3 regions of the Roseibium album genome follow, and region 3 is predicted to be linked to each of the others. Evidence: riboswitches for the same ligand, from Rfam matches in the RefSeq annotation. Region 3 holds a riboswitch; each other region holds the start of a gene.

Region 1 (9,764 bases), 960 kb from region 3:
CAAGGCACCGGGCTTGCCGACGACGTTTCAAACAGCCTCTACACCACGGAGTTGCTCGGTCCGGACGGGCATGTCCGGGACAACGAGGTTCGCGTTGGCCTGCTCGTCTCCGAGGCCGGGACCGACTACCCGCCTTCCAGCCACGCCGCGGAAGAAACATACTTTGTGATCGCCGGGAATGCCGAGTGGGTTCTCGAAGGCGCGCCATATGGGCAAGCGCCGCCCGGGTCCTTTGTTCATCATCCGGCGGGGGCAGTACACGGACGCAGGACATTGTCCGAACCGTTTCTCGGTGCATGGCGCTGGAGTGGAAATCTTGATCTGGCGAGCTTTGGGGTTGCTCGCCGGTAGAATTGCCGTTGTTGTCGCAGCCGCTGATTTTTTTTCACATCTGAAAATGCCGCTTTTGCGATCTCCCTGCAGAGAGAAATTCGAATAGAGTGCCGATGTCACCCAAAGAGTCAAAGCACACATCAGAGGCCCGCATGACGTCTGAAGAACTGCGAAGAAAAAAAGCCGCAACAAAAGCGATCCTCTTCGACAAGGACGGCACCCTGCTCGACTTCGACGCAACCTGGACACCTGCCTACGAGGAAGCGGCGAGGCTGGCTTCAAGAGGTGTGACAACCGATGCAGAGCGGTTTCTTGAGCTGACCGGACTGGATCTTGCAACGCGCAGATCGGAGGCCGGGTCGCTGCTTGCTGCGGGCAATTCTGAAGAAATCGCCGAGGCCTGGATAGCCGGAGGTGCGGATTTTGGCCTCGCGGATCTGACCACTGAGCTCGACCGCATATTTGTTTCAAAAATGCATGATGCCGCCCCTCTGCCTGGCATTCGAGAGGCAGTGGATGCGCTCCTGGCGCGTGGCTTCAGGCTGGGGGTTGCTTCAAGCGACAGCGAAGCTGCAATCCGCGCCTTTCTGGAGGGCACGAACCTTGCACCGAAATTCGACTTCGTGACGGGGTATGACACAGGTCACGGTCCCAAACCTGAACCCGGCATGGTGCATGGATTTGCCGACGCGATCAGCGTTCCCACGTCTGGAATCGCGGTCATCGGCGACAACACCCACGACATCGAAATGGCTCATGCTGCCGGTGCCGGCCTGACGATCGGAGTTCTGACAGGAACGAGCGCACGGCAGGAACTTTCGCCGCATGCGGATGTTGTTCTGGAAAGTGCAGCCGACCTGATCGGGTTTTTCCCCTGAACCGATACCACCAGTGCCATCGCCAAAAAAAAGGGCGGCCCGTTGCCGCCCTTTCCCGTATTTGAAAACAGCCCGCGTTTCAGGCAGCAGGTTGGTGAAGACGGCTGTTGAACGCCATCGTTCTTGTGAATGGTGCCAGTGTCTTGGCTCCCGCAAGAACGGCCAGGTCCAGAAGGGGCTCACCCAGAACGACCAGCATGTAGGCAATTCCGAAAGTCCCGACTGACGCCAGGTTTTCTGCGCCGAAACCCTGTCCGTAAAATGCCCAGAAGGCGACCCAGGCGACAACACCCCCCTGATAGGTCGTCGACAGCGCCAGGGCCTGCGCATAGGAGACATCCACATAGGCCGTTTTTTCAGGGATGATTTTCTTTGCCAGCAGGCTCACGGCCCACAGCGGCACGATCAGAGTTGTCACGTTGATGCCGTATTGCGGCAGATCGAACGGAGCGATGAGGAAACCCTGCAGGGCAAGGCCGGCGGCCAGGCCGATCGCCGCAGGTCCCGCACCGAACATCAGGAACAGGGTTGCGCCGAGAATGAAGTGCACCTCGGACACTCCGACCGGGTAATGCGGCAGCAGCTCGAAAAAGCTGAAGACCAGAAGCGAGGTAATCAGGGAACGGACGGCAAGACCGGAAACACCACTTTTGCGCACCGTATCAAGCGCGAGTTTTCCGAGTAGACCGAAGGAAGCGGCAGCCGTGCCATAGCTGAGTACGATTTTGGCACCATCAACGATGCCAGGTTCGATATGCATGTTTTTCTCCTTTGCGCACCCTCCGTGCGCGATAGGTTTCCTGAATTGGTCGGAGCGACCGTTTGGATGGCAGGTTTCCTGGCTTACGGGTCCTTGCGCAGCCCGCCTTCCCGGCCATATCGGCCAGTGGCATGTCGGGCTTTGCTCGCCGCTCACAGTTGCGGGGGCAGCCACGGTCTAGGCCCCTGTTGGGTACGCCTCACCGTGTTCCCATTTCATCCGCCTTCACGTTCGTATCGGCGGAACCATCCATAAGCGAGGATTGCCTCTTTCCAGGAACAGGTGCAAGCGCATTTTTGCCGTGAGCCGTCGAAATGCGGCATCGTCACATATTTTCCACGGGCGTTGCCCGGTCATGTCTTGAACGAAGCCGGCTGATGCAAATTTGACGCATGACGGAAGTCACGGGAGCCGACCTGGCCACCCTTCCATCACGCAAAAAGGCAGACAGGAGATCCACCTGTCTGCCCGGTCCACGGTATCGCAGTGCCGATAAACGGATCAAACCATAAGGGTCATATCGTCAAGTATGACGCCATAATTGGACGTTACAACGACCTCATCAACTTCATCGAAGATCTCATCGGACAGGGAAAGCGTCTTTTCTTTGTTTGCGCGAATGCGGAAATCTTCCACACCGACGAGTTCGCCATCCAGATAACCTTCTACGGTGACAGTCGCCTTGCGCCAGCCCAAAGCCGTGAAGGTTGCTTCTTCGAAATCGAAGCTTTCGCCGTCGGCACGCGCAAATGAAAGGCTGTCACCATAGCTGCGTCCTGCGTAATCTCCTTCCGAGACACCCCGAGTGCGGGCCGTCACGTAGGTGTTGGTGAAGACGAATTCATCTTCTTCGTCAAACCAGCGACACGGAGAGCCGCCTTCGAAACCGATGTGGGTCTCCACCGGTGACGTTCCCTCGCCATTGAGGGTTATTTCCACTTCGGCCGTGTCGGTTCCGCCATTGCTGTCTGCAACGTCATAGACAAAGATGTCGGTTGCCGTTTCACCGTCGGAAAGATGGTCAAATGCACCATTCGGATCATAGCTGAACGTGCCGTCGCTCGCGAATGTGACAATGGCGCCTGAAGCGAGAACTGCCGTGCCGTCGGATCGGCCGGCAACGGTCTGCAAGGACATTTCGCCACCGTCCGGATCATTGTCGTTGCCCAGAAGGTTACCGCTCACAACACCAGATTCGTTCGTCGCGAAACTGTCATCGAACGCGACGGGCCCCTGATTGCCTCCGGACGGTCCTTCCGTCTGCGTCACCAGTGAGATGTTGTCGACATAAAAGGGTTTGTCCCTTCGGCTGCTCACCACCACTTCATCGACGCTGTCGAACCTTTCATCCAGTTCAAGTTCGTAAGTGCCTTTTGAGTTGATGCGAACCTTCATCGATCCGACAAGAACACCGTCATCATAGGCTTCAACAGTCACGCGCGCCCTGCGGGTCACGGATTGAAGCAAAATGCCGTCAAGATCGAAATCCGAGCCACCTGCCGAAATCGTGAAGCCTGATGTCGCCCCGGACAGGGAGCCTGCCAATTGGCCATCTGTCGTGACGTTGATCCCCGCGAGTGAGAATCCTGCCTCGCCCATGTATTCACCAGGTGCCAGACCTTCGAAATCGATGACCACCGGCTTGTCGGTGCCCGGAACCGGATCCGGAATCGGGTCCTCATCGGGTGTTGTCTCACCGTCAATGGTAAGGTTCACCGTCGCCGTATCAAGGCCACCGTTACCGTCCGAGACCTGATAGGTGAAGCTGTCGGCGCCCTTTTCACCGGCGTCGAGTTCGTCAAACGCGCCATTCGGATCATAGTCAAATGTTCCGTCGGCATTCACCGTCAGCAGCGCACCGGAATCCAGCACGATCTGCGAGCCGACCGAAGCGGAAGAGCCGTTGACGGAGGCAACCGACAGGCCGTCACCATCTGCATCCGTATCATTGGCAAGAAGGTTCTGGCCGGAAAGCAGGCCATCCTCACCGACAGTGTAGCTGTCGTCGGCCGAGACCGGTGCCGTGTTGTCATGCGATCCTTCAATGGTGATCGTCACCGTTGCCGGTTCGGAGTTCCCCTCGCCGTCGCTGGCAACATAAGAGAATGTCTCCGTTGCGGTCTCTTCATCGTCCAGGTGATCAAAGGCACCGTTCTGGTCATAAGAGAATGTGCCGTCGGCATTCACCGTCAGCAGTGCGCCGGAATCCAGCACGATCTGGGAACCGACCGAAGCGGAAGAGCCGTTGACGGAGGCAACCGACAGGCCGTCACCATCGGCATCCGTATCATTGGCAAGAAGGTTCTGGCCGGAAAGCAGGCCATCCTCACCGACAGTGTAGCTGTCGTCGGCCGAGACCGGTGCCGTGTTGTCATGCGATCCTTCAATGGTGATCGTCACCGTTGCCGGTTCGGAGTTCCCCTCTCCGTCACTGGCAACATAGCTGAAGGTCTCCGTTGCAGTCTCTTCATCGCCCAGGTGATCGAATGCACCGTTCTGGTCATAAGAGAACGTGCCGTCGGCATTCACCGTCAGCAGCGCACCGGAATCCAGCACGATCTGCGAGCCGACTGAAGCGGAAGAGCCGTTGACCGACGCCACCGACAGGCCTTCTCCGTCGGCATCCGTATCATTGGCAAGAAGGTTCTGGCCGGAAAGCAGGCCATCCTCGCCAACAGTATAGCTGTCGTCGGCCGAGACCGGTGCCGTGTTGTCATGCGATCCTTCAATGGTGATCGTCACCGTTGCCGGTTCGGAGTTCCCCTCGCCGTCACTGGCAACATAGCTGAAGGTCTCCGTTGCAGTCTCTTCATCGCCCAGGTGATCGAATGCACCGTTCTGGTCATAGGAGAACGTGCCGTCGGCATTCACCGTCAGCAGCGCACCGGAATCCAGCACGATCTGCGAGCCGACCGAAGCGGAAGAGCCATTGACCGACGCCACCGACAGGCCGTCACCATCGGCATCCGTATCATTGGCAAGAAGGTTCTGGCCGGAAAGCAGACCATCCTCACCGACAGTGTAGCTGTCGTCGGCCGAGACCGGTGCCGTGTTGTCATGCGATCCTTCAATGGTGATCGTCACCGTTGCCGGTTCGGAGTTCCCCTCGCCGTCACTGGCAACATAGCTGAAGGTCTCCGTTGCGGTCTCTTCATCGCCCAGGTGATCGAATGCACCGTTCTGGTCATAGTCAAATGTTCCGTCGGCATTCACCGTCAGCAGCGCACCGGAATCCAGCACGATCTGGGAACCGACCGAAGCGGAAGAGCCGTTGACCGAGGCAACCGACAGACCGTCGCCATCGGCATCCGTATCATTGGCAAGAAGGTTCTGGCCGGAAAGCAGGCCATCCTCACCGACAGTGTAGCTGTCGTCGGCCGAGACCGGTGCCGTGTTGTCATGCGATCCTTCAATGGTGATCGTCACCGTTGCCGGTTCGGAGTTCCCCTCGCCGTCGCTGGCAACATAAGAGAATGTCTCCGTTGCGGTCTCTTCATCGTCCAGGTGATCAAAGGCACCGTTCTGGTCATAAGAGAATGTGCCGTCGGCATTCACCGTCAGCAGTGCGCCGGAATCCAGCACGATCTGGGAACCGACCGAAGCGGAAGAGCCGTTGACGGAGGCAACCGACAGGCCGTCACCATCGGCATCCGTATCATTGGCAAGAAGGTTCTGGCCGGAAAGCAGGCCATCCTCACCGACAGTGTAGCTGTCGTCGGCCGAGACCGGTGCCGTGTTGTCATGCGATCCTTCAATGGTGATCGTCACCGTTGCCGGTTCGGAGTTCCCCTCTCCGTCACTGGCAACATAGCTGAAGGTCTCCGTTGCAGTCTCTTCATCGCCCAGGTGATCGAATGCACCGTTCTGGTCATAAGAGAACGTGCCGTCGGCATTCACCGTCAGCAGCGCACCGGAATCCAGCACGATCTGCGAGCCGACTGAAGCGGAAGAGCCGTTGACCGACGCCACCGACAGGCCGTCACCATCGGCATCCGTATCATTGGCAAGAAGGTTCTGGCCGGAAAGCAGACCATCCTCACCGACAGTGTAGCTGTCGTCGGCCGAGACCGGTGCCGTGTTGTCATGCGATCCTTCAATGGTGATCGTCACCGTTGCCGGTTCGGAGTTCCCCTCGCCGTCACTGGCAACATAGCTGAAGGTCTCCGTTGCGGTCTCTTCATCGCCCAGGTGATCGAATGCACCGTTCTGGTCATAGTCAAATGTTCCGTCGGCATTCACCGTCAGCAGCGCACCGGAATCCAGCACGATCTGGGAACCGACCGAAGCGGAAGAGCCGTTGACCGAGGCAACCGACAGACCGTCGCCATCGGCATCCGTATCATTGGCAAGAAGGTTCTGGCCGGAAAGCAGGCCATCCTCGCCAACGGTGTAACCGTCGTTTTCAGCATCGGGCGCGGAATTCGTGTCCGCCTCGAGCGAATCCAGGATGGACTGATGGCTGACTGTCTGATCTGCAAACCCAAGCCACTCGACCGTAAACTCCACAAGGTCCACGGCAACATTGATGACCTGAAGGAACGAGCCGCTCACTGCAAAACTGTAGTCCGAAAAATTGCCGGAGAAGATAGCCGTATCCGTTCCCGATCCACCGAGATAAGTGTCATTGCCCGCGCTGTCGTGGAATGTATCGTTGCCACCATTCCCGGTCAGGGTATTGTCGGCACTATTGCCATGGAACGTCTCCGCTCCCGAACCGCCGATCGCGTTTTCAATGATCGTGCCTTCCGCAATTGTCAGGTTTCCGGTTCTGCCGCCGATGCTTGATACCGAAGGTCCCGTTGACTGACTGTCGCTTGGCGCAAGGTTGATTACGGAATTGTTGCCATAGCCCGACAGGTCGAGCGTATCGATGCCACCGCTGTCGACAATTGTTGACGCGGTCCTGTGCGCATAGCTTGACCATTGCGCCCAGATATCACTCACATCGGACGTTACCGTCGTGTTGAAGCCCCAGGTCGTGTTTTCTGTAAATGCATTCGAAACGCCGTAACCTTGTGACCCGTAGATCGCATCCAGCGCCATCCAGTCGACGGACATCGGTGTTTGCAAAAGCGCACCCGACGCATCTACATTCGTATTCTCTGTCTGGCTGAAATAGGACATCATCGATGCCTGCCAGCTGTCATTTGCAAAATTGTTGCTGACACCGAAGGTCGCAGAGCCGTTGTAGTTGCCCTGGTGACCGAGGCCGAGCGCATGACCGATCTCGTGGAAGATCGTTTGCAGCGTGTAGTCGTTGTAGGTCGACGTTCCCCCCGACCAGGAGCTGGCAACATTCACATAGCTCGCCGCAATTGTGCCGCTGCTGTAGTAGCTGTAGTTGGCCCAGGCACCGGAGGAATTGTCGCTGAAGAAAAAATCGACTTCAGACGTGTTTGTCGAAGTCGTTTCTTCGAAATCAATGCCAAGCGTCGCTTCGAACAACTTGAAGGCCTCACGCACCAGAACCTTGCGTTCTTCGGTGATGCCATTGCTGTCGGAGGAAAAACCGGAGAGGTTGTAATGGAGAACGCCATTGTTGGCGTCGGTTCCGGATGTTCCAAGATTGTGGGACAATGTCCCTTCCGAATTGGAAACATTCAGTCCCTTGTCCGCCCAGTAACCGCTGGTCAGATAGTCTGCCATATCTCCCAGCGTAGACGGCGCGGAAGTCGTTCCAGTCGAGCTCAGACCCGCTTCAGAATCCGCATTGAGCGTCACGCTGCTTTCTTCCCGGGCACCACATCCCGGGCATGGGCAGGTTTGATCATGCAGGATAATGCCGTCGTCACCAACCGCTGGGGCAAAGGCTTCGAAAACCGATGCCGTGCTGTCGCCTTCCCCCGGCTGCGCAGCCTGCTCAGTGGAACGGGCATCATGATCGGTGTTTTCGGTAGCGCCCCCCGGTTCAGCTACCGGGGTATTTGTGTCCGGTCTCGCAGGTTGGTTGCCTTCACCGTTCGCGTCAGGTTCGCCATCAAAGAGTGAATCGAAAAGCGCCTTGAGCGGGCTGTCGTTTCCGGCATCGCTCATGTCAGGCTCAACAGAAGAACCAGAAGCGTCGTCTTCCACTTCAGCGACATCAGTGTCGGTAGGATCTTCCTTGCGGGATCGCGCTGATTTCCACGCCGGGCCTGATCCGAGAAACTGTATCCAACGTGCGCCGAACGAAGTTGCGCCGGAAATGTCCGTGTCTTCCGGGTCGATCGCCGGTGTCCCTTGAGAAATCTCTGAAGACCACCGCCCCGACTTGAAACTCGCGGCAACGGAAGACCCGAAGACAGCCTGTGGAATGACTGGACCGTTTTTGAACCCAAAATTAAATGCCGGATGCATGAAGCCTCTCAAAACAGGTTTCCCTAGATCCGCAAAATCAAAAATCCTGCAGCAGACGGCCCATACTCTGGGTTACGGAAAGCAAGCTATCCACCAACTTGGGGTATATAAAAAATAGTATTGCAAAGTATAATTTTTTAAAATTTGAATTTTATTTGTGTATATTCTCAAATTCTATAAGTTAACAAAATGTAAATAGTCAAAATACATTCATTTGAACAAGAGTAAACACTTTGAAGCAAAATCTCTTTCGGGCTGGAACACCCGCAAATTTACCACTGATAAAGGTTATGAAAGCGCTTCACCCATTGTTCATTCGATATCTTTCAAAGCATGTCAGAGGCAAAAAAAATCAGATTATCTTTCATTTTGTTCTGTAGACGCGCTGTTTCGAAGCGTCATATGCCCTAACCGGCAAAAAAAACGCAATCTCAGTCGAGCGGGAATGGAGCGTGTTGCATTGCAAACTTCGATTGTATACAAGCGCGCACAATTGTTTTCCGGTACAACTCTGTATCGCAAGACTTCGTTCGCCGATCCCGGCACCTAATCCCGCGAGGCACATCCGTCCATGGCAAAGATCAAAGTCGAAAATCCGGTCGTCGAACTCGATGGCGACGAGATGACACGTATCATCTGGACCTTCATCAAGGACAAGCTGATCCATCCCTATCTCGACATCGATCTGCAGTATTACGACCTCTCCATTCAAAAGCGCGACGAAACCGACGACCAGATCACCGTCGACGCAGCCAATGCCATCAAGGAGCACGGGGTTGGGATCAAATGCGCAACCATCACGCCCGATGAAGCCCGTGTCGAGGAATTCGACCTCAAGCGCATGTACCGGTCTCCCAACGGCACGATCCGCAATATTCTGGGAGGCGTCATTTTCCGCGAACCGATCATCATGCAGAACGTCCCTCGGCTGGTTCCCGGTTGGACACAGCCGATCATCGTCGGCCGCCATGCCTTTGGCGATCAATATCGAGCGACAGATTTCACGTTCCCGGGCAAGGGCAAGCTGACAATCAAGTTTGTCGGCGAGGACGGAACCGAAATCGAGCGCGACGTCTATGACGCCCCCTCCTCCGGTGTCGCAATGGCCATGTACAATCTTGATGACTCGATCCGTGATTTCGCCCGCGCGTCACTGAACTACGCGCTGCAACGCAAGGTGCCCTGCTATCTTTCCACCAAGAACACGATTCTCAAGGCTTATGACGGGCGTTTCAAGGATCTTTTCCAGGAGATCTACGATGCCGAATTCAAGGACGGATATGCTGATGCGGGTATCTGGTATGAGCATCGCCTGATCGATGACATGGTCGCCTCTGCACTCAAGTGGTCAGGCGGTTATGTCTGGGCCTGCAAGAACTATGACGGTGATGTCCAATCCGACACAGTTGCGCAAGGGTTCGGTTCTCTCGGTCTGATGACTTCGGTTCTGATGACAC
Region 2 (9,764 bases), 790 kb from region 3:
AGTCTACATGGGCTGCATCCGATTGATCCTCAGTCAGAAATCCAGGAGACATTCAATGATTGCAGTCACGGGTGCCAGTGGCCAACTCGGACGCCTTGTCCTGAAACATCTTTCGAGCCTCACCCATGAACCCGTCCGGGCATTGGTCCGCTCGCCGGACAAAGCGCAGGATCTCGTCAGCAGCCAGATCAGTGTGTCGCGTTTCGACTACAACGATCCTTCCGGCCTTGCCGAAGGTCTTGCAGGTGTCACACGTCTGCTTCTGATTTCCGGCTCGGAGATCGGCCATCGGGTCGCCCAACATGCTGCAGTTATCGAGGCCGCGAAGTCAGCAGGTGTGAGTTTCATCACCTATACGAGCTTGCTGAATGTACCCAACTCCAGCCTCGTTCTCGCCGCCGAGCACATCGACACCGAGAGTATTCTGTCAAAAAGCGGTATCGCCCATGCGGTTCTCCGGAACGGATGGTATCTTGAAAACTATGCGGGCACCGTTGCAGCGGCGCTTCAGCACGGTGCTGTTGTCGGTGCAAGTGGAGACGGCAGAATTTCTGTTGCAGGACGCGAAGACTACGCCGAGGCGGCCGCACGCGTTGTTTCGGGTGCCGACCTGTCGACGCGGGTGATGGAACTTGCCGGAGATCAGTCCATCAGCCTGTCGGAGCTTGCAGCGGAAATTTCAAGACAGACCGGCCGGAACATACCTTTTCAAAACCTGACCGAGGACGACTACGCCGGCGTTCTCATGGGTGCAGGCTTGCCGGAGGCGTTTGCCAGGGCGATTTCCGATGCGGACCGGGGAGCAGCTTCCGGAGAACTTTACAATGCTTCAACGGCGCTTCGCGCCTTGATAAGACGCCCGACCAAACCTGTTTCAACGTTTGTCGCCGAGTTGCTGTCGTCCGCCTAAACGGTGAGTTTATCTGAATTTGTTGCAGCAGTGCCGGAGACATGCTGATGTCTCCGGCCATTCATTCAGGAAATTGCTCAATCACTTCAAGGATATTTGTTGGCCCGGTTTCATCGAACCTGATACGCAGGTGGCTATACCCAGTTTGAAAGCCAAAGATGTCCGGTCAACCCGTGTCAGATCCTTACGTTCAAGACGGGCCCTATGCCTGGTTCCGTCTCGCGATCTCAATTCTTTTGAGCACCGTAGGCGGTGCCGGAATGTGGGTGGTCGTGATTGTGCTTCCGGACGTTCAGACGGATTTCGGTGTTGACCGGGCCGGTGCGTCGCTTCCCTACACGGCAACAATGGTCGGTTTTGCCGTTGGAAACTATATTCTCGGGCGATTTGTCGACAGGTTCGGCATCGTCCCACCCGTCATCGCGTCTGCTCTGTTTTTGGGAGCGGGTTTTGCACTTGCCGCCGTTTCTCCGAATATCCTGCTGTTTACGGTGGCCCAGGGCGTATTGATCGGCCTCGGAACAGCGGCAACGTTTGGCCCGCTCGTGGCCGACGTCTCGCACTGGTTCCTGAAACGCAGGGGACTTGCGGTAGCCTGCGCGGCAAGCGGCAACTATCTTGCGGGGGTTCTCTGGCCGTCCTTCATTAAATGGAGCCTTGTCAGCAACGACTGGCGAGAAACCTACCTGTTGATCGGTGCGCTTTGTGTGGTGCTGATGGTCCCGCTCGCGCTGGCCTTGCGCCGCCCGCCACCCGCGTCCGCCCTGAGCGCCCTGCCCTCCGGCAACACTTTCGGCGGTCAGCCGAGCGGTCTCTCTCCGACTGCGCTGCAATTCCTCCTTGTGGTCGCCGGTCTTGGTTGCTGCGTGGCAATGTCCATGCCGCAAGTGCATATCGTCGCCTATTGCGTGGACCTTGGATACGGAATTGCGCCTGGCGCCGACATGATTGCCCTGATGACAGGGGCCGGTGTCGTCAGTCGCCTTTTGTCGGGATATCTCGCCGACAAAATCGGTGGCGTGTGGACACTTCTGATCGGGTCGGTCCTGCAATGCGCCGCTCTCTTCCTCTACATTCCATTCAACGGGCTCGCGTCGCTTTACCTTGTGTCGCTGATCTTTGGCCTGTCGCAGGGCGGCATCGTTCCCAGCTATGCGGTCATTGTGCGGGAATATCTGCCCGCGCGCGAAGCCGGGCAGCGTGTCGGACTTGTCATGATGTCAACGATCCTCGGCATGGCCCTGGGTGGCTGGATGTCCGGTCTGATCTATGACCTGACCGGTTCCTACCAGGCAGCATTCCTCAATGGTATCGCCTGGAATTTCCTCAACATGGCGATCATGGTCTTCATCCTGTTCAGCGGCCGCCGCTCCCGGCCCGCGATCGCAACAGGAATATGAAGAACACTCCGCCGATCAGGCCGGTCACGATGCCGATCGGCATGTCTTCCGGTGACATGAGCGTCCGTGCCAGGATATCGGCCCAGATGAGGAATATCGCCCCCAAAAGCAGGCTGGCAGGCAGAACACGCCTGTAGCTTCCCCCCACAAGAAACCGCGCGATATGCGGGATCATGAGCCCGACGAATCCGATGATGCCCGAAAAGGCAACCATCACGCCGGTGATCAAGGCGCCGACCACGAACACGACCAGCCGGAACCGCGCCACGGGGATGCCGAGCGTGGACGCGGTTTCGTCTCCGATGGTCATCGCATTGAGGTCTGCCGCCTTCGCCAGAAGATAGGGGACAGTCAGCACGAGTATGCCGAGAGGAAACAACAGGTGGTTCCACTGCGCCAGCCCAAGTCCGCCCAGCATCCAGAACACAACCGTATGTGTCGCGCGCGGATCTCCCATGAAAATCATGATGTTTGCCAGGGACATGATGATGAAGGAAACAGCGACACCTGCCAGAACCAGTCTGTCGGCGCTTGTTGCGGAGGCAAAATGCGTAACCCCGAGCACGATGAGCGTTGCGACGAGCGCGCCCGCGAATGCCATTAGAGGAACCGTCAGCAGCCCCAGGAACAGTCCCGTGTGCAAAAGAGCCAGGATCGCCCCTGCCGCACCTCCGGACGAAATACCGAGCAGGTGCGGGTCCGCGAGCGGATTACGGGTGACCGATTGCAGCGCGGCACCCACAATAGCAAGGCCTGCACCGACAAAACCGGCCAGCAATGTGCGCGGAAGCCGGATGTCCCAGACAATTGCCTCTCTTCCCCTGGACCAGTCGATTTCGACGGCGCCGGGCAACAGTTTGTTGGCAACGACCCCGAACACCGTACTGGCCGGGACCGAAATGGCCCCCACCGAGACGGCCACGACCACGGAAATGATCAGCACAAGCCCGCCGGTCATCAGCATGAGGCCGAACCCCCAGCTTGATGGCGGCGAACTGCTTTTCTGCACGCTGTCCCTCGATATTTCCGCGGTCGGTCGCTGCAACAAGGTTTACTCTCCCCAGAAGGCTTCTGCCAGTTTCTTGATAGCTTTGATGTTGCGCGGACCAGGTGTCGCCTCGACATATTCGAGCGTAACGAACCGGTCGTTCCTGACGGCGTCGATTTCAGCCAATGCAGGATTCTGCATCATGAAATCTCTCTTCTGCTCAGCCGTCACGTTTCCGTAGTTTACGATAACGATGAATTCCGGGTCCTTTTCGACCACGGTTTCCCAGTCGATCTTGGCCCAGCTCTTTTCGAAATCGTCAAGTACATTGACACCCCCCGCAGCTTCAATGAGTGCCGTTGGCATGGCATAACGCCCTGCGGTGAACGGTCTATCTTCACCACTATCATAGACAAATATTTTCAGAGGCTTATCGCCGGGTCTTAAAGAAGATTTATAGCTATCGAGTTCGGCCTTGTAACCGGCGACCAGATCATGTGCCTGATCTTCGACACCGAAGATCTTACCCAGATTGATCAGGTCATTATACATATCCGCCATCGACACTTTCGGTTTTTCACCGATGTGGATGCACGATTCGGTCAGTTCGTAGACCTGAATGCCGAAGGGCTCGAGCGTTTCCGGGGTCACCTCTCCACCGACCTTCATGCCGTAGTTCCAGCCGGCGAAGTAGAAGTCCGCATCAGCGCCAATCAGGACTTCCTTGGTTGGATACTTTGCGGAAAGTTCCGGTAGTTCCAATACGCCGTCACGCATTTCCTCATCGAGCGTTTTCCATCCTGAAATGCCGGTATAGCCAACCATATGATCGCGGAGGCCGAGAACGAGCATCATTTCGGTGAGGTTGACATCATTGGAAACGGCCGCCATTGGCGGAGCGTCGAATGTCACTTCTCGATCGCAGCTTTTTACCGTGGTCTGTGCCAGCGCAGATCCTGCAAAAACGGTGGTCGCGAGGCCGATTGCCAAACGTTTCATGGAATTCTCCGGTACTTAAAGATGAAAGGTAAGATGTGCTTGTTCGCTCGGCGCAAGTTGTTCCAGTCGCGCCTGCACGGAATAGGCTTTTTCGATGTGGTCCGGTGTCAGAACGTCTTCCGGTTCTCCGAACGCGACCGCCGCCCCTTTGTGCAGCAACAGGACGCGGTCGCAGACGCGGCCGGCAAGGTTCAGATCGTGCAGGCTTGTGACGATAGTGATGTTGAGGCTGGATATCAGCGCAACGATTTCCAGCTGGTGGCGAATGTCCAGGTGGTTGGTCGGCTCATCCAGAATGAGCAATTCGGGCTCCTGGGCAAGTGCACGGGCAACCATCACCCGCTGGCGCTCGCCACCGGAAAGCGTTCCGAAGGATCGCGCGGCGAGCGGCAGCAATCCCATCCGGTCCAGGGCACCTTCGGTAATTTCGAAGTCGTCGCTGCCATTTCCGGCAAACCCCGTCCCGTGCGGACGGCGGCCCAGTGCGACGATCTCCCGGACGGTCAATGCAAAATCAGTGGGCTGCTCCTGCAGGACGGCAGCAACTTTCTTGGCGGTCGATCTCGCGGACATTTTCCAGATATCCTGACCGTCGAGAAAGATCGCACCGGTACTCGGCCTGTGAAAACGATAAAGTAGACGCAGAAGCGTGGATTTGCCCGCACCGTTGGCACCGGCCAGTCCCAGAACCTGGCCTGCGGCGAGATCGAAACTGACGGGATGCAGGATGGTATTGCCCTGCCCCGCGCGCCATCCGGCCTGCCTGGCCGAAAGGGCCGCGCCACTCATGAAACGGTTGCCGTATCTGCTTCGGTCACGCTCATTGCGGCCGGTATGCGCGCGAGTGCCGATCGCCGGAGTTTGCCGGGACGGTCCGCAGAGTTGCACCAGCCATTCGCCAGAACCCTGTACTGCCGGGCAAAGGCAACCAGATCATCAATATCCGTCTCCGGATCGATGTCACCGAAAAGATAAGTCGCCTTTTCATTGGCTCTGTAGGCAACCGTGCAGGGCCGTGAGCATCCTGCCATGCACGCGATACCTGAAACTTCAAAGTCGTTTCCGGCAACCGGTAAGGCGCAGGTCAAGGCCTCCCGCAGCTTGGCGATCAGTTCAAAACCCGGCCGAAAGTCGCTGCCATTGTGCCTGCAGGACGTACAGACGAATATCTTGTGCGATTCACGACTCATCTGCCATCCCCGACGTTTCCACGTGTTTGTCACCGCCCGAATCCGAGCTGCCCGATTGTTCATGATCAGACCGCCGATCCGGAATCTGCACCTCATTTAAAAGGCTATGTCGCAACTTATGTAATGTTATTACATTACGTTCACTTTTCGATGCAAGCGGAAATCTGCAGCCATTGGGGCACATGGCTCTGGCTGCGCGTTCGCCCAAAGCACCGGCCTTGGCTAGAAAAACGGGTATGAAATCAGCATTTTCGTTTCTGGTCCGGTTCATTTCGCCCTCCGCGATTACACGGGGCTTGCAGGAACCGAAGGTCTAACTCTGTCAGCGATCGCTGTTTTGCCATGCCATCCGCTCCTCCGGAACACCCCGTCCGGGTTGAAGTTTGTGATGAAATGGCAGGTCTCCTGACTTGCGGGTCATGGCTTGCCTGATCCTTCCCGGGGTCTCCCCAGTGGCGCTTTCAGGTTTGCTCACCGCTCACAGTTGCGGGGGCAGTCACGGACTTGGTGCCTTTTGGCTACGCCGCACCGTGTTCCCTTTTAATCCCGATCCGGCTCCGGATACGAGAACCATAAGACCATTGATTGGCTGAAATTGAGGAAGCTGTCAATCGACAAACCGACCTGTGTCTTCCAGGCAGCGACATATGGCAATTTCAGCTGGTTTGAACCGTTTCTGTTACCTTGTTGCCGCGGTCCAACTCGACAAGAGTCCAAAGAACCAACAGTGCCGTGCAGATGTAGCCGGGAGGGATTGAGCGGGCTTCGTTGGAACAAGACTTCTCGATCATGTGGAGCCACAATCAAATGTCAGGACCTCAAGACAGGAATGGTTTCGACCAGCCGCCCAGACGATAGTCCAGCACCTCATGCATGACCGGATCATCGCCGGTGAAAAAGTGTGAATGCGCGAGCTCGCGAACATTGGTTGCGTTCAATTCAAGACAGTATATGCGGTATCCAGTCCTTCCCCTTGAAATTTATAGCGCCAAAGAAAAAGAAAATGGGCATTGATACCAAGCATAATCCGAATAATCTTCTACTCACCGGGCAAACTTCCAAATTGATTGCATAAAAGAGAGACCGCCACCCGAAGATGAAAAACCTGATTACTAGTTGTATGATCTTGGTTGCAGTGGTTCTTACCCCGGTATTCGGTGAGGCAGCCGATGACACCAAATCCATATTGATGATCACTTGGCGTGGCCTCACGCCTGCCGAAGAAGGGTTCGTCGAAAAACTGGGCGAACTTGGCATCGATGCCGACATTGATCACTTTGACGCAAACCGTGACCAGACAGAACTGGCCGGGTTTTTACGGGAAAATCTCGACGTTCTGAAAACACGGGACCTGATCTACACCTTCGGAACGACCGTCACGCAGACAGTCAATAATTTCGACATCGCAAATGTGCCCCGTGTGTTCAATATCGTGGCCGACCCGGTCGGTGTCGGACTGGTCGGGTCCCTGGATTGCCCGCCCCCCGGCATGACCGGTGCCAAGATGTCCCTGTCACCGGACGTGAACCTGGAGTTGTTTCGAAAAATTCACCCTGTCCAAACCATGGCGATCCTGTTTGATCCGCGGGAAAACAACGCTGTCTCAGAGGCCGACCACCTCACGATTGCAGCAGAAAAACTCGGCATCACTCCCAAGCGGCTTCGCTTTGCACCGGATGCGGACGAAACCGATCTTCAGCTTTCATCTCTGATCCCGCAGCTTGAAGGCGTCGACGCGCTTTACGTCACCGCTTCATCGTCGTTCATCGCACATTCCGGGATCCTCAAGGAGATCATTCCGGACGACCTCGTCAGCATCGGATCGTCAACGGCCTATATCGACGAAGGAATAACGCTCGCCTTTGGTACAGAGTATCGTGAGCGAGGAGAGGCAGCAGCGGAATTGGCGGCGAAAATTCTGCTGGACGATGTTCAGCCAAACAAGTTGCCGATCGACGAAATCGACGCTGCTGACGCTATCCTCTTCGTGAATGCAGACAGCAAGGCTGCGTCAACGCTTCGCCTTGAGAATGCGACCAACACTGTGGTCTACAAGTAGGTTCGCCTGTCTTGCAGACACATTGAAGGCCCCTGGGACAACAAACATATACAGACCCGGTCAACAGCTGATAGCTTTTCGCGATGCCGCATCTATTTCTCAACAGGCCCAGAAATTTCGATCTGCTGGCCAAGCACGAAACCGTACGCAAGGACCTTGTCTGGGAAAGTCTCAACGCCGCGCTCTACAAGATCGGCGGGGTGATTTTCATCATCGGCAGCGTACTGTTTTTTCCAGCCTTCGCGAAATACGCAGATATCGGCGCCTGGTCCTTCATCGCGGGTTCCGTGCTCTATCTCGTAGTCACAGGACACGACCTTCTGGAAGTTTTCAACGCGGGTCGCCACCGTGAAGGTGAACCCTCTGTCTGGGACAGACTGGAAACCCTGGCTGCACTCACATACGTCACTGGAACGATCCTTTTCATTGTCGGAAGTGTCTGTTTCCTGAAACGGTATGATGCCACCGAGGCGGGCGCGTACTGTTTTGTTGTCGGCAGTCTCCTGTTTGTGGTCGGTGCGGTTGTGAATGTCCTGCAAATCATCACTGCCGGATCTCTGATCAAGCTTCAATTGATGAACCTGACAGCCTTGTCCTTTGTGACCGGATCGGTGCTGTTTGCCGTTGCGTCTGTGCCTTATCTCTGGACGATTGAAAGCAAATCCGATGCGCGTGAACTTTTTTCTTATCTGGCGTTTTTGTATCTGACCGGCAGCATCCTTTTCCTGCTGGGCGGGGTCTTCAACTATTGGCGTGCGCTCCTGGTCATTCGTGGCGTCGCGCGCTCGCAAAAGCTGAAACCCGCGCCGGTGAAATGATCTCCTGCAAGGTCCGGAACGCGGTTTTCATACCTGCGGACCGGAAAACCAAAAGCTGGGTCGCAATGAAGATCAGCGTCTTTCCGAACCGTCAATCGAGACACCGGGCGGCAAACGGTCCAACGGATTGCATCAGGCCAACGCTGTCTGTCATTCGCGCAAAGTAATGGAACGGCCAATTCATTTGACGCAAGGACAACGGCGCGAGGAATTGGCAATGCTGCAGTCACGTTCGTGATGCATTAAGGGGTTGTCATGACGTTTCCTGGCAGATTGAACAACACGCAAAAACTAAATATGCTCAAAAAAATGACCCTGAACAGCTGAGTGTTTCTTCAGCTGTTCAAGGTCCAGGTTTCAGTATCGAGGGCGGCTGCTCAACGCCCGATTGCAGAATAGGTGAGAATTGAGATCTTACGCTATCCTCTCAATATGGGATGGCGCCGGTTTTGATAATCATGTTCCAATAGCTCAACGTGTGTTTTGCAGGTGCTGAAATGACTGACCGTGAGGTCGATATCATTCTCGTGGAAGACGATCCGGTCATGTTGCAGTCCTTGCAGACGAGCATCGGGTCAGAGGGTGATTTTACGGTTCGTGCAGCCTGCGCCAGTTATGCCGAAGGTTCCAAAGCCATCGACACCATTCCAGCGGATGTGTTGATCACGGACCTGAAACTGCCAGACGGCCACGGCTTCGATCTGATTCGGCAAGCCAGAAAAACGCACCCTGAAATGGAAATTATGGTCATTTCCGTTCTGGGTGACGAACAAAGCGTCGTAACAGCCATTGCAAGCGGTGCGTCCGGTTTCCTTTTGAAGGATTCCCGCCCCCTCGATATCGCACAGTCCGTCAAACAACTTGTCGCCGGTAAGTCGCCAATCTCCACATCGGTCGCGCGTTTCATTATTCAAATCGTACAAGGGACCGAAAAGGACAATCAGTCCGATGAACTCCTGACCAAACGGGAGATGGATATACTTTGGGGCATTGCCAAGGGTTTCACGTACAAGGATGTTGCGGAGAAACTCGGCATTTCAAGCAACACGGTACCGACGCACATCAAGAACATTTATCGGAAGCTTGAAGTCAATTCTCGTGGCGAAGCTGTTTTCGAAGCCATTCAGCGTGGATTGATCAACATCTCTTGAACACTTCAGCGAACAACAAGACCGTCTGGCAGCATCCTGTCGTGCTTTTCCTGTGGGCGCTCGGCACCATCGTGATCACGCTCGTGCTCGCCTTCGAAATGCTTCCTCTGCCACAAGGTGTCGCGCCGCTGACGACAATGACTTTTCAGCAAGGCGCTGCTCAGGATCAACAGACCGAGGTCGCGCTACCGGACAACTGGCGTTCTCATCCCGAACGTCCCGCCGAAGCAGGCGTCTATCGTTCCGAAT
Region 3 (9,764 bases):
AGTCAAGCGTTGCGACCATCTCGAATGCGCCCTTGTAACCATGGCGCATGACGCCCCTAATCCATTTCGGATTGGCGGCGCGTCCGCGCACGACCCGGCCGATTTCTTCGGAGAGAGAGCGCACGACCGGACGTTCCGGGCGTGAATGATCATTGTGATAGACCTTTGGAGCATCGCCTTTCAGCGTTTCAACCGTCGCGGCAAGTCCACCCTCAAACTGGTAATAGTCGTCGCTGTCGAGAAGGTCATGTTCACGATTGTCCTGATTGTGCAGAACGGCATCGACAGAGGCCAGACGGGTTTCCAGTTCATTGCGCGCTCCTTCGCCCAATGCGCCCCCGCCATAGGCGTATCCGCCCCAGGTCAGGAAAGTATCGGCAAAGTCTTTTTTCTCCTGCCAGATCCCTTCATCGACAAGGGCCTGGAGCCCGGCTCCGTATGCACCCGGTTTTGATCCGAAGACACGGTACCCGGCGCGTATCGCTGCCTCGTCGGCGCTCAGGCCTTCCGTCTCCAATCTTCTTCTTTCAGACCGCATCCGAGCCGCAACAGGATTCGCGTCAGCGGGTTCTTCAAGAGCTCCGACAGCCCGTGCTGCGCTGTCGAACAGGTCCATCTGGTGGGGAAACGCGTCACGGAAAAACCCGGATACCCTTAAAGTGACGTCGATACGCGGTCGCCCGAGGTCCGAAAGTTTCAGGATTTCAAATCCGGTCACCCTGCCAGATCCATGTTCCCAAACCGGCTGCGCGCCGATAAGCGCCATCGCCTGGGCGATATCGTCGCCACCCGTGCGCATGTTGGCAGTGCCCCAGCAGGTCAGGACCAGTGATTGCGGCCACTCGCCTTCCTCCTGGAAAAAGCGTTCAGCTACAAGATCCGCCGATTGCCTGCCTAGCCGCCATGCGGTTTCAGTCGGGACGGCACGAACGTCGACAGAATAAAAGTTTCTGCCTGTAGGCAGGACGTCAGGGCGCCCGCGCGATGGCGCGCCGGACGGGCCGGGTTCGACAAAACCTCCGCTCAGCGCTGTCAATACGGCGTTCGTTTCAGCTGGTCCCGACGTCATCACCGAGGGTCGAAGTGACCCTTCGATATCGCCCAGGACTGCCCTTGTTTCCGGCCATGCTTCTTTCGCGATCACACTGCCTGCGATCAGGTCACGGCACAACAGCTCGATCCGTTCGACCGTGTCTCCGTTGGAGCGCCAGGGTGCGCTGGAGACATCCTTGAGAATGTCGGGTTTCGCCCCTGTCCAGGTGTCTGAAAAGTCACAATCGAGCGGGTCAAAACCGTGCAAGGACAGATCACGCGCGACAGCACGCTGCAAGCTGTCCTGATGGGCATCCTTGCCGCGTGGCACGCGGGCGAGTGCAGCAAGAAGATCGGTAAGCTGATCGCAAACGGGACTTTGGCCAAGAATGTGCAGTCCATCCCGGATCTGGAGTTCCTTCAGGTCGCAAAGATGCGCGTCGAGTCGAGCAAGGCGTGTGTCCTCATCCATCGTGTCGTCAATGCCAATGTCCAGGTCGAGACCATGACGTGTGGCCGCATCGAGAATGTCGCGGGTCAGTGCTTTCAGACGCCTCGGGTCGACGCCGCTGGCGAGATAATACTCATCCAGTAGCGTTTCCAGCTCTTCTGCCACACCGTGACTTTCGGCCCGCGTCAACGGCGGCGTAAGGTGATCGACAATGACAGCGGAGGTTCTCCGCTTTGCCTGCGCGCCCTCGCCCGGATCGTTTACGATAAAGGGATAGATATTGGGAACAGGTCCGAGCACAGCTTCCGGATAGCAATTCTCCGACAGGGCAAGTGCTTTTCCCGGCAACCATTCCAGATTGCCATGCTTGCCGAGATGAACTATCGCATCGACGCTGAAACTCTGTCGCAGCCAGATGTAAAAAGCGAAATAGTGGTGCGGTGGAACAAGATCCGGATCGTGATAGGTTTCCTTCGGGTCGATATTGTAACCGCGTGCGGGCTGGATACCGACGACCTGATTGCCGAAGCGATGAAGTGCCAATCTGAATTTCCCGTCGACGAGGTGCGGGTCCTCCTCCGGAGCTCCCCAACGACCGGTCACGGCTGTTTTCAGCTTGTCCGGCAACCTGCTGTATGAACGCTGGTAGTCGACAAGGGAAAGTTCCTCGAAACACACGCGTTCCCTTCGCCCGGGCAACGCATTGGTGACGCCGGATGCAAGAATGTCCAGCAGACCGGCAGAGCTTTCCGGAGCGTTGCCGGTGTCATATCCCGCTGCGCGCATTGCAGCCAGCAGTGACACACAGGAAGCCGGAGTATCGAGGCCGACACCATTGGCGAGACGGCCATCCTTGTTCGGATAATTCGCCAGGATCAGGGCTGTCTTTTTTTCGCTTTCCGGGATTTTTCCGAGCCTTGCCCAGTTGGCCGTCAGGTCCGATACGAATCCGATCCGGTCCGGCACCGGCGTGAAGCGAACGGGAGTTGACTGGGTGGCTTCATCAAAAACGCCTTCTTCCTTGAAGGAGACCGCGCGGGACAGAATACGGCCGTCGATTTCGGGCAGAACCACATGCATCGCCAGATCGCGGATCGACAGGCCCTGATCACTCTCCTCCCAGCCCTCCTTCGAAGACGAGGAGAACACCACCTGCAATACCGGCTTGTTGATCCTGTCCAGGGGGGTCGGCTGATGTGTTCTTCCTGCCTTGGAGACCGCAAACGCCGTGCCGTTCAGGACGACGTCCGGCTTCGCTCCGGCGAAGAGGCTTTCCAGGATCGCAACGGATTCCGCTTCCTTCAAACTGGAAACAAAGATCGGCAAGGCGTTGATGCCGGCCTGATCGAGCACCTCGATCAGCGAATCGACAGGTGCTGTCTGCGCGCCCTGGACCAGTGCCCGATAGAAGGTGATTGCTGCGACCGGTCTGGATTTTTCTGTCCAGGTGGCCTTTAACGTATCCAGGTCGGCTGCCGGTTGGCCTTTCTGATAGATCCCTGCACGGGGTAGCGGTACCGGTTGCGCAGGCTCGTCCCCCGAGCCGAGCAGAGAGGCAGCAAAACGCAGCGCGTTGGCATAGTTTCCCGCACCGCCTTCAACGCAGTATCGCCAGAAACGGTGCACTTCCTCCTTCGTCCGTGTCGACCTTGCCGTCAGCGCCTCGTCCCATTTGTCGTCGCCCGGGACAACAATGAGATCGAGGCCATACGCCCGAACTTCCTCTTCGAAGCGCTCGATCCCGTATCGCCAGTATTCAATGCCGCCCAGAATGCGCAGGATGACCAACCTGGACCCTCGCACGGTCTGTTCCGCATAAAGGTCCACCGAATAGGGATGCGACAACGCCATGAGGTTGGCCAGTCTCAGACTCGCGCAGTCGGTCCCCAGCGCAGAATGTGCGGCAGAAAAACTGCCCAATTCCGTGTCGGCTGCAGACAGGAACAGGATGTCGGCCGGTGCCTGCCCCAGATCGACAGCGTCACCGCCGTCGTCAATTCTGCGCGTCTGGCTGGCGAGAATGTGCATCAGGTCGTGTCTTCTTCTTGCTGTTTCCCGACGGGGAGTTTCCCGAGCAGGACCAATTCCCTGGAAAATTCGCCGATATCAGGCGGCAGCTCTTAGGGTGCCAAGCAATGCGCTCACAGCTTCAAGATCGAAACCCTTGAGACCGATCACGACCAATCTGCCGGAACTCTCGGCGCCAGCCGCAAACCAGGTCTCCACGCGTGGGCCAACTGCCTGAACCATGGCCGGCGCCGATTTGCCTTCTATCCGAACCGCACCCTTGATCCGAAGCACACCTTTAAGTGCCATTGCTTCAAGAACCTTCGTTTCGGCTGTTTTCAGTGCGTCGAAGGCGGGAACCTCAAGAACGTGGCTCTCGAAATCGTCATGATGGTGGTGATCATGATGGTGATGGTGGTCATCATGATCTTCGTGGTCATCATCGTGATGATGATGGTGATGCTCGTGCCGCGCCGCCATATCATCTTCAGCTGCGGACTGGCGGCCGAGCAATACCTCGATCGGCAGCGTGCCATTTTCCGAGGAGACGATGTGAACCGCCGGGCGGATCTCTGCCTGAATGCCGCTTTCGACCGACTTCAACGTGTCGGCTGCCACAAGATCCGCCTTGTTGAGAACAACAAGGTCGGCGCAACGCAGTTGGTCTTGAAACAGTTCCTCAACCGGACTTTCGTGATCCAGTGCCTCGTCCGCGGCACGCTGTGCCTCCAGGGCTTCCTCGTCGAGTGCGATCCGGCCCTCCGCCAAGGCAGCAGCGTCGAGGACCGTCACCACGCCGTCGACCGTCACCCTGGTCTTGACACTCGGCCACGAGAACGCCCGCACGAGCGGCTGGGGGAGTGCCAGACCGGACGTTTCGATGACAATATGCTCTGGTGGTGTTTCCCGGGAAAGCAGCATTTCCATGGTTGGCAGGAAGTCGTCGGCGACCGTACAGCAGATACAGCCGTTGGTGAGCTCGACAACTTCCTCGGCAGCACAATCGGGGTCGGCACAGCCATTGACCAGGGATCCGTCAAAGCCCATGTCGCCAAACTCGTTGACAATCAAGGCAATTCTCTTGCCGTTGGCGTTTTGCAGAAGATTGCGGATCAGCGTCGTTTTTCCGGCGCCCAGAAACCCGGTGACAATCGTTGCCGGAATTTTCTGACCCGGCTGCAGGTTCTGTGTCGTCATGGTGTGATTTCCAATTGCGTGTGGGGTTTCATCAGCAAGGGCAGACCGGCAGCCACAAAGACGACCTGGTTGCAAGCGTCAGCGATATCCTGATTGAGCCGTCCCTGCGCATCGCGGAACGACCTTGAAAGACTGTTCTCCGGCACGATCCCCATGCCGACTTCGTTTGATACGAAAATGCAGGCACCTCGCACCTGCCTGATTGCGGCACAGAGTTTTGCGGCGTGGGCCGGAATATCCCTGTCGGCGAACGTCAGATTGGAAAGCCAGAGCGTCAGGCAGTCCACCAGCAGCACCCGCCCGGGACGGCACTCGGACAAAAGCAGGTTTTCAATGTCGAGCTGCTCTTCAATCGTGATCCAGCCGTCGCCACGCTGTTGCCGATGCGCGGCAATCCGGTCCGCCATTTCATCATCATACGCTGCACCGGTTGCAACGTAGACCTTTTCCAGACCGGAATTTATGGCAAGGCGTTCGGCGAAACGGCTCTTGCCGGAACGGGCACCGCCGAAGACAAGCGTGGACCTTGATCCTGAACTTTCGCTCACATCTTTCTCCCCGCTGTCCACCCGACAGCGCCAAGGGTTGCACAATTGACGGCCGGTCTCCTGGCTCACGGCTGGTTGCCTCCTGCACCCCTTCCCGGTCTTCCCTGACCAGTGGTTTTCGTGCAGTCGCTCGCCGTTTACAGTTGCGGGGGCAGCTCCGGATTGGCGTCAGACGCAGACACCGGATTCCCGTTTCATCCGGATCAGGCCATTTGCCGTCACCGAAACCGTCGAAATCCTTCCTAAACACATATTCAGCCGGAGACAAGCACCGGAATCGATCTTCAGAAAAGGTCTCGGCAACGGCGGCAGGCGCCGAACCCACGCCTTCCAGGCGCAGCCACCTCGCGGAAAGACGGTTTGAAGCCAGTAAACGAGCTCAGTGGTTTGAACAGTTTTCCAAAGTCCAGATTATCATTAGCGCCCTGTTATCCTTGCTATTTTCCACTCCAGAAACAAAAAAATGATGACAGGGTGAAAAAAACACGCGCGGGGGCTTGGCAAACGGATCAAGCCTTTGATATACGCATCTCCATCGACGGGATCGGTTTCGCACCGGCCCCGACGTGGTGATCCCCAGTAGCTCAGTTGGTAGAGCAAGCGACTGTTAATCGCTGGGTCGCTGGTTCGAGTCCGGCCTGGGGAGCCATTTTTTCCAAAAAAATTTCGAGTTCGCGCGTGCCGGCAGCAACATATGATGCCGTCTGAATGAGCGTAGAGCGTCTGACAAGCGAAGTGGCAAGGTCGGGTGAACCGCCCTCACCGATTTGCTTCAGACGAACGACCAGCGTTCCATCCAGCGTTCACCGTCCATGTCCCAGTTGGAGGCCATGGCCTCGCTGACAACCACATCCTTTGCCGTTGCAAAGACATAGTTGGCGAACATCGGAACGATCGCGCCGCCATCCTCGTTCAGGATAGACTGCATTTCATAGTACATCGTCCGTCGCTTGTCGGTGTTCAACTCGGCACGAGCAGCGACCAGAAGATCGTTGAATTTCGCGTTGTCCCAGAATGTGTCGTTCCACGCTGCACCTGAGGCATAGGCGGTCGTGAACATGGCATCTTCAACCGGACGACCACCCCAATAGACCGCCGAAAACGGGTCTTTCATCCAGACATCCGACCAGTAGCCATCATTCGGCACCCTGTTGATGTCGAGAGTTATCCCCGCTGCGCCTGCCGATTGCTGGTAAAGGACCGCGGCATCCACGGCTCCGGGAAATGCGGCATCCGCCGCCGAAAGCGATACTGACAAGCCGTCAAGTCCGGCTTCCTTCAGATGGAACCTTGCCTTGTCCGGATCATAGGTTCTTTGTTCAAGTTCGCTGTTGAAGAATTGCTGACCTTGTCCGATCGGATGATCGTTTCCGACGGCGCCGTAGCCGAAGAGGATCTTGTCGACCAGTTCCTGGCGGTTGATGGCGTGTTTCAACGCAAGCCGCACATTTTTATCGGTGTAGGGATCCTTGTTTGTGGACATGGCGAAGGTGTAGTGCTGATTGCCGGCTACCGAGTGGATGGTCAGTTCCGGCCGGCGCCCCATCAGGCCAACGGTCTTCAGATCCAGCTTGTCGATTACATGAACGTCCCCGGAAATCAGGGCCGTTGTCCGCGCATTCAGGTCAACAATGGCAAGCAACTCGACACCGTCAAAGAAACCACGTTCGCTGTCCCAGTCATTGTCAAAGCGCGTCAGCGTTGCGGAAACACCCGGATCGAAATCGGTCAGCTTGTAGGGACCCGCACCATCTTGCGAGCGCCAGTCAATGGATCCATTTCCGGCCGGCAGGATGGCCAGGTGATAATCGGTAAATGTAAACGGGAAGTCGGCGCTCCCGGCAGACAGTGCAAAGACAATCGTGTGCCCGTCAATCGAGATGTCCTCAATCGAGCCAAGCAACGGTTTGGCTGCAGATGTCGAAGCTTCTCCGCGGTGAAAGTCGATCGAAGCCACGACATCTTCGGGCGTTATCGACTTTCCTGAATGGAAGGTGACACCCGGGCGTAACTTGAATCGCCAGATTTTCGCTTCGGAGTCAGCCTCCCAGCTTTCGGCAAGCTGCGGCTCCACCGAACCGTCCGCGGCAACACCCGTCAGATACCCGTTGAATCCATAGGCCAGGGCGATCATGAACCCGTTTTCCCAGGTTCCGGGATCAAGCGTGTCGGTGGTTTGTCCGTGTCCCTTGGCGACACGAATGACGCCGCCACGTTTCGGGGCGGCCACCGCCGAACGCGGGAAAACGCTGCTCGCCAAAACAGTGGCAGCGCCTGTTGTCTGTAAAAACGTGCGGCGATTCATCGATCCTGCCGCTTTCAGCCCCTCGTTCATTTGCTTCCTCCCGTCTTGAGACTTTCCGTGTTGGTACCCGCTTGTTGGTTTTTGCTTGCGTATGTCGACAAGGATCGGCCGGGATAATGAAAACCACTCGATCAAAACCACTTGGGCAATCTTTGTCTTGCACCTGGCTCGCGCCGATCATCGTCCGCAATTTCGCTGTTCGATGACTACGCTTCCACACATTTTCCCGCAGAAACAGGAGCAACTCGATTTTGTGAGAAAATTGCATTATTACTTCGAAAAAATTGAATTACATGATCGACTTTTACAGGCGCAGGGCAGCAATGCTTCAACAAACGGATATCAGGGATCTGAGTCTCAAGGGTCTGGAGTTGTTCCAGTTGTGTGCCCACAGAGGATCACTTCAGGCTGTTGCCACCGAAACCGGCCTGTCAGCCAGCACCGTCTCACATCATCTTCGCAGTCTGGAGGAAGCGCTGCGCGCTGATCTATTCGATCATTCCCGGCGCCCTCTCATCCTGACACCAACAGGCAAGATATTTCTTCGCAATATCGACAATGCGCTGCACGAGCTTCGAAAAGCGAGAGCGGAAGCTGCAGCCGGGAACATGTCGGAAGCAAGGTATCTGCGCCTCGGGACGATTGAGGACTTTGACAGCGACATTATTCCCTCGCTTGCCGTTTCCCTTTTCGGAACGATGCCGAACTGCGACTTTCTCTATCACACGGATTCCAGCCACATGATTGTGCAGATGTTGCGCAATCGCCAATTGGATATCGGCATCGCGGCATCGCCGACAGAAAGGACACGGGATTTCATTGACCGGCCTTTGATGCGCGATCCCTTTGTTCTCGTTGTTCCAAAAAACACGGGACGGACACCGAAAGAGATCGTGGGTGGCGGTGCAAATCTCCCATTCCTGAGGTTTTCAGGCAATCTGTTCATCGCCAGGCAGATCGAAGCCCAGTTGCGCAGGATGGAAATTTCACCTCCACACAGGTTCGAATGCGGAAACAACCAGACACTTCTGGCCATGGTCGCAGCAGGCACAGGCTGGACCATCACGACACCCCTGTTGTTTTCAAGAGCCCGTCGTTTTCAATCCGATGTCGAAATGCATCGTTTTCCCGGCAAGGGCTTCGCGCGAACGCTCGCAATTCTGGCGAATGCAGACTGCTCACGATCGGTCTTGGATCTTGTGGACACGGCAATAAGGACCCTGATCCAGGATGCCGTTGTCGAACCTCTTCACGGATCAAGTCCATGGCTAAAAGAAGACTTTAAAATTATTGAATAATTATTTGTTTTTGTTCGTAATATTGGTATTTTGATTGCCATTTACAAAATCTTGAACCGGGCTCGTATTTGCTCGTCTTGCTTTGGTGTCAGGTAGGTTGGATGGTGGTCTTTGAGAATATCTGCGGCGCGCTGGCGTGCGCGGTTCCACGCATCCTGTGCTCCGTTCTGGGCCCAGGTCCTCGGTTCGTCCCTGTCGGCAAGTGACGGATAAAAATAGTCCCGCTCCATAGCTTGATAGGTATTCTGCCCACCCAGAAAGTGTCCTTCTCCCAGCACGGCATCACGAATGGCCTCAAATGCCAGGGTCTCGGGTGACACCTCAATCCCGCGCAACGCCCGATAGGTCAGCGAGTGCATTTCATCATCGAGAACAAATGCCTCGAAGCTGGCGCCGAGCAATGACGCAGTCATGCCCGAACTTTCATAGATCAGATTTCCACCCGCCAGGGCCGCCGCCAGGCTGGTAATGCCCTTTTCAACACCGGCTTGCGCATCGATGGCCTTGGCATCGGTCATTGACGATGCAACGCCGGATGGCAGACCCAACCAGTTGGTCAGTTGCGCGGAAGCCGCATTGAGGACGGCCGTTTCTCCGCCGCCACCGGAAAACGCCCCGGTCCGGAGATCGATGACCAGCGGCCAGTTTGAAAAAATCATCGGAAAACCGGGCTGAATCGCGTGCACCATCACAAGACTTGCCAGGGTTTCCGCCAACGATTGAGCGAGAAACCCGGCAAGAGTAGCTGGCGCAGTTGCGCCCGCCTGAGCGGCCGTAATGCATGACATTGGAATGTTGTGCCTGATGCATTCGTAAACCACGCCAACGGCGTCCTCACCATAGCGCAACGGTGAAATCACCGGGCTGATATGCGCTTTGAGGAACGGCCGCTCGGCGAATTTTCCCGGACCACCGGCAGCGATATC

The links. Region 3 has a riboswitch for cobalamin ahead of cobU (bifunctional adenosylcobinamide kinase/adenosylcobinamide-phosphate guanylyltransferase). Riboswitches for the same ligand answer to the same signal wherever they lie in the genome.
Region 1: linked by a shared signal. The riboswitch ahead of ACO6TI_RS24775 (energy-coupling factor ABC transporter permease) and the one ahead of cobU (bifunctional adenosylcobinamide kinase/adenosylcobinamide-phosphate guanylyltransferase) in region 3 are both predicted to bind cobalamin.
Region 2: linked by a shared signal. The riboswitch ahead of ACO6TI_RS23950 (DUF1636 family protein) and the one ahead of cobU (bifunctional adenosylcobinamide kinase/adenosylcobinamide-phosphate guanylyltransferase) in region 3 are both predicted to bind cobalamin.

What each region holds. Positions count from the first base shown of each region.
Region 1 is NZ_OZ247583.1:5,381,072-5,390,835, forward strand. It holds gene ACO6TI_RS24765 (dimethylsulfonioproprionate lyase family protein) at 1-351, shown strand, start outside; gene ACO6TI_RS24770 (HAD family hydrolase) at 486-1,211, shown strand; gene ACO6TI_RS24775 (energy-coupling factor ABC transporter permease) at 1,291-1,971, opposite strand; cobalamin riboswitch at 2,023-2,236, opposite strand; gene ACO6TI_RS24780 (Ig-like domain-containing protein) at 2,473-8,307, opposite strand; gene ACO6TI_RS24785 (NADP-dependent isocitrate dehydrogenase) at 8,879-9,764, shown strand, end outside.
Region 2 is NZ_OZ247583.1:5,211,597-5,221,360, forward strand. It holds gene ACO6TI_RS23925 (SDR family oxidoreductase) at 56-910, shown strand; gene ACO6TI_RS23930 (MFS transporter) at 1,069-2,310, shown strand; gene ACO6TI_RS23935 (FecCD family ABC transporter permease) at 2,267-3,274, opposite strand; gene ACO6TI_RS23940 (ABC transporter substrate-binding protein) at 3,362-4,297, opposite strand; gene ACO6TI_RS23945 (ABC transporter ATP-binding protein) at 4,313-5,086, opposite strand; gene ACO6TI_RS23950 (DUF1636 family protein) at 5,083-5,487, opposite strand; cobalamin riboswitch at 5,866-6,077, opposite strand; gene ACO6TI_RS23955 (ABC transporter substrate binding protein) at 6,608-7,546, shown strand; gene ACO6TI_RS23960 (YrhK family protein) at 7,630-8,364, shown strand; gene ACO6TI_RS23965 (response regulator transcription factor) at 8,862-9,515, shown strand; gene ACO6TI_RS23970 (ATP-binding protein) at 9,512-9,764, shown strand, end outside.
Region 3 is NZ_OZ247583.1:4,423,977-4,433,740, reverse strand. It holds gene cobN (cobaltochelatase subunit CobN) at 1-3,511, opposite strand, end outside; gene cobW (cobalamin biosynthesis protein CobW) at 3,590-4,687, opposite strand; gene cobU (bifunctional adenosylcobinamide kinase/adenosylcobinamide-phosphate guanylyltransferase) at 4,684-5,235, opposite strand; cobalamin riboswitch at 5,269-5,482, opposite strand; tRNA gene ACO6TI_RS20115 (tRNA-Asn) at 5,809-5,884, shown strand; gene ACO6TI_RS20110 (ABC transporter substrate-binding protein) at 6,008-7,570, opposite strand; gene ACO6TI_RS20105 (LysR family transcriptional regulator) at 7,864-8,838, shown strand; gene ACO6TI_RS20100 (trimethylamine methyltransferase family protein) at 8,880-9,764, opposite strand, start outside.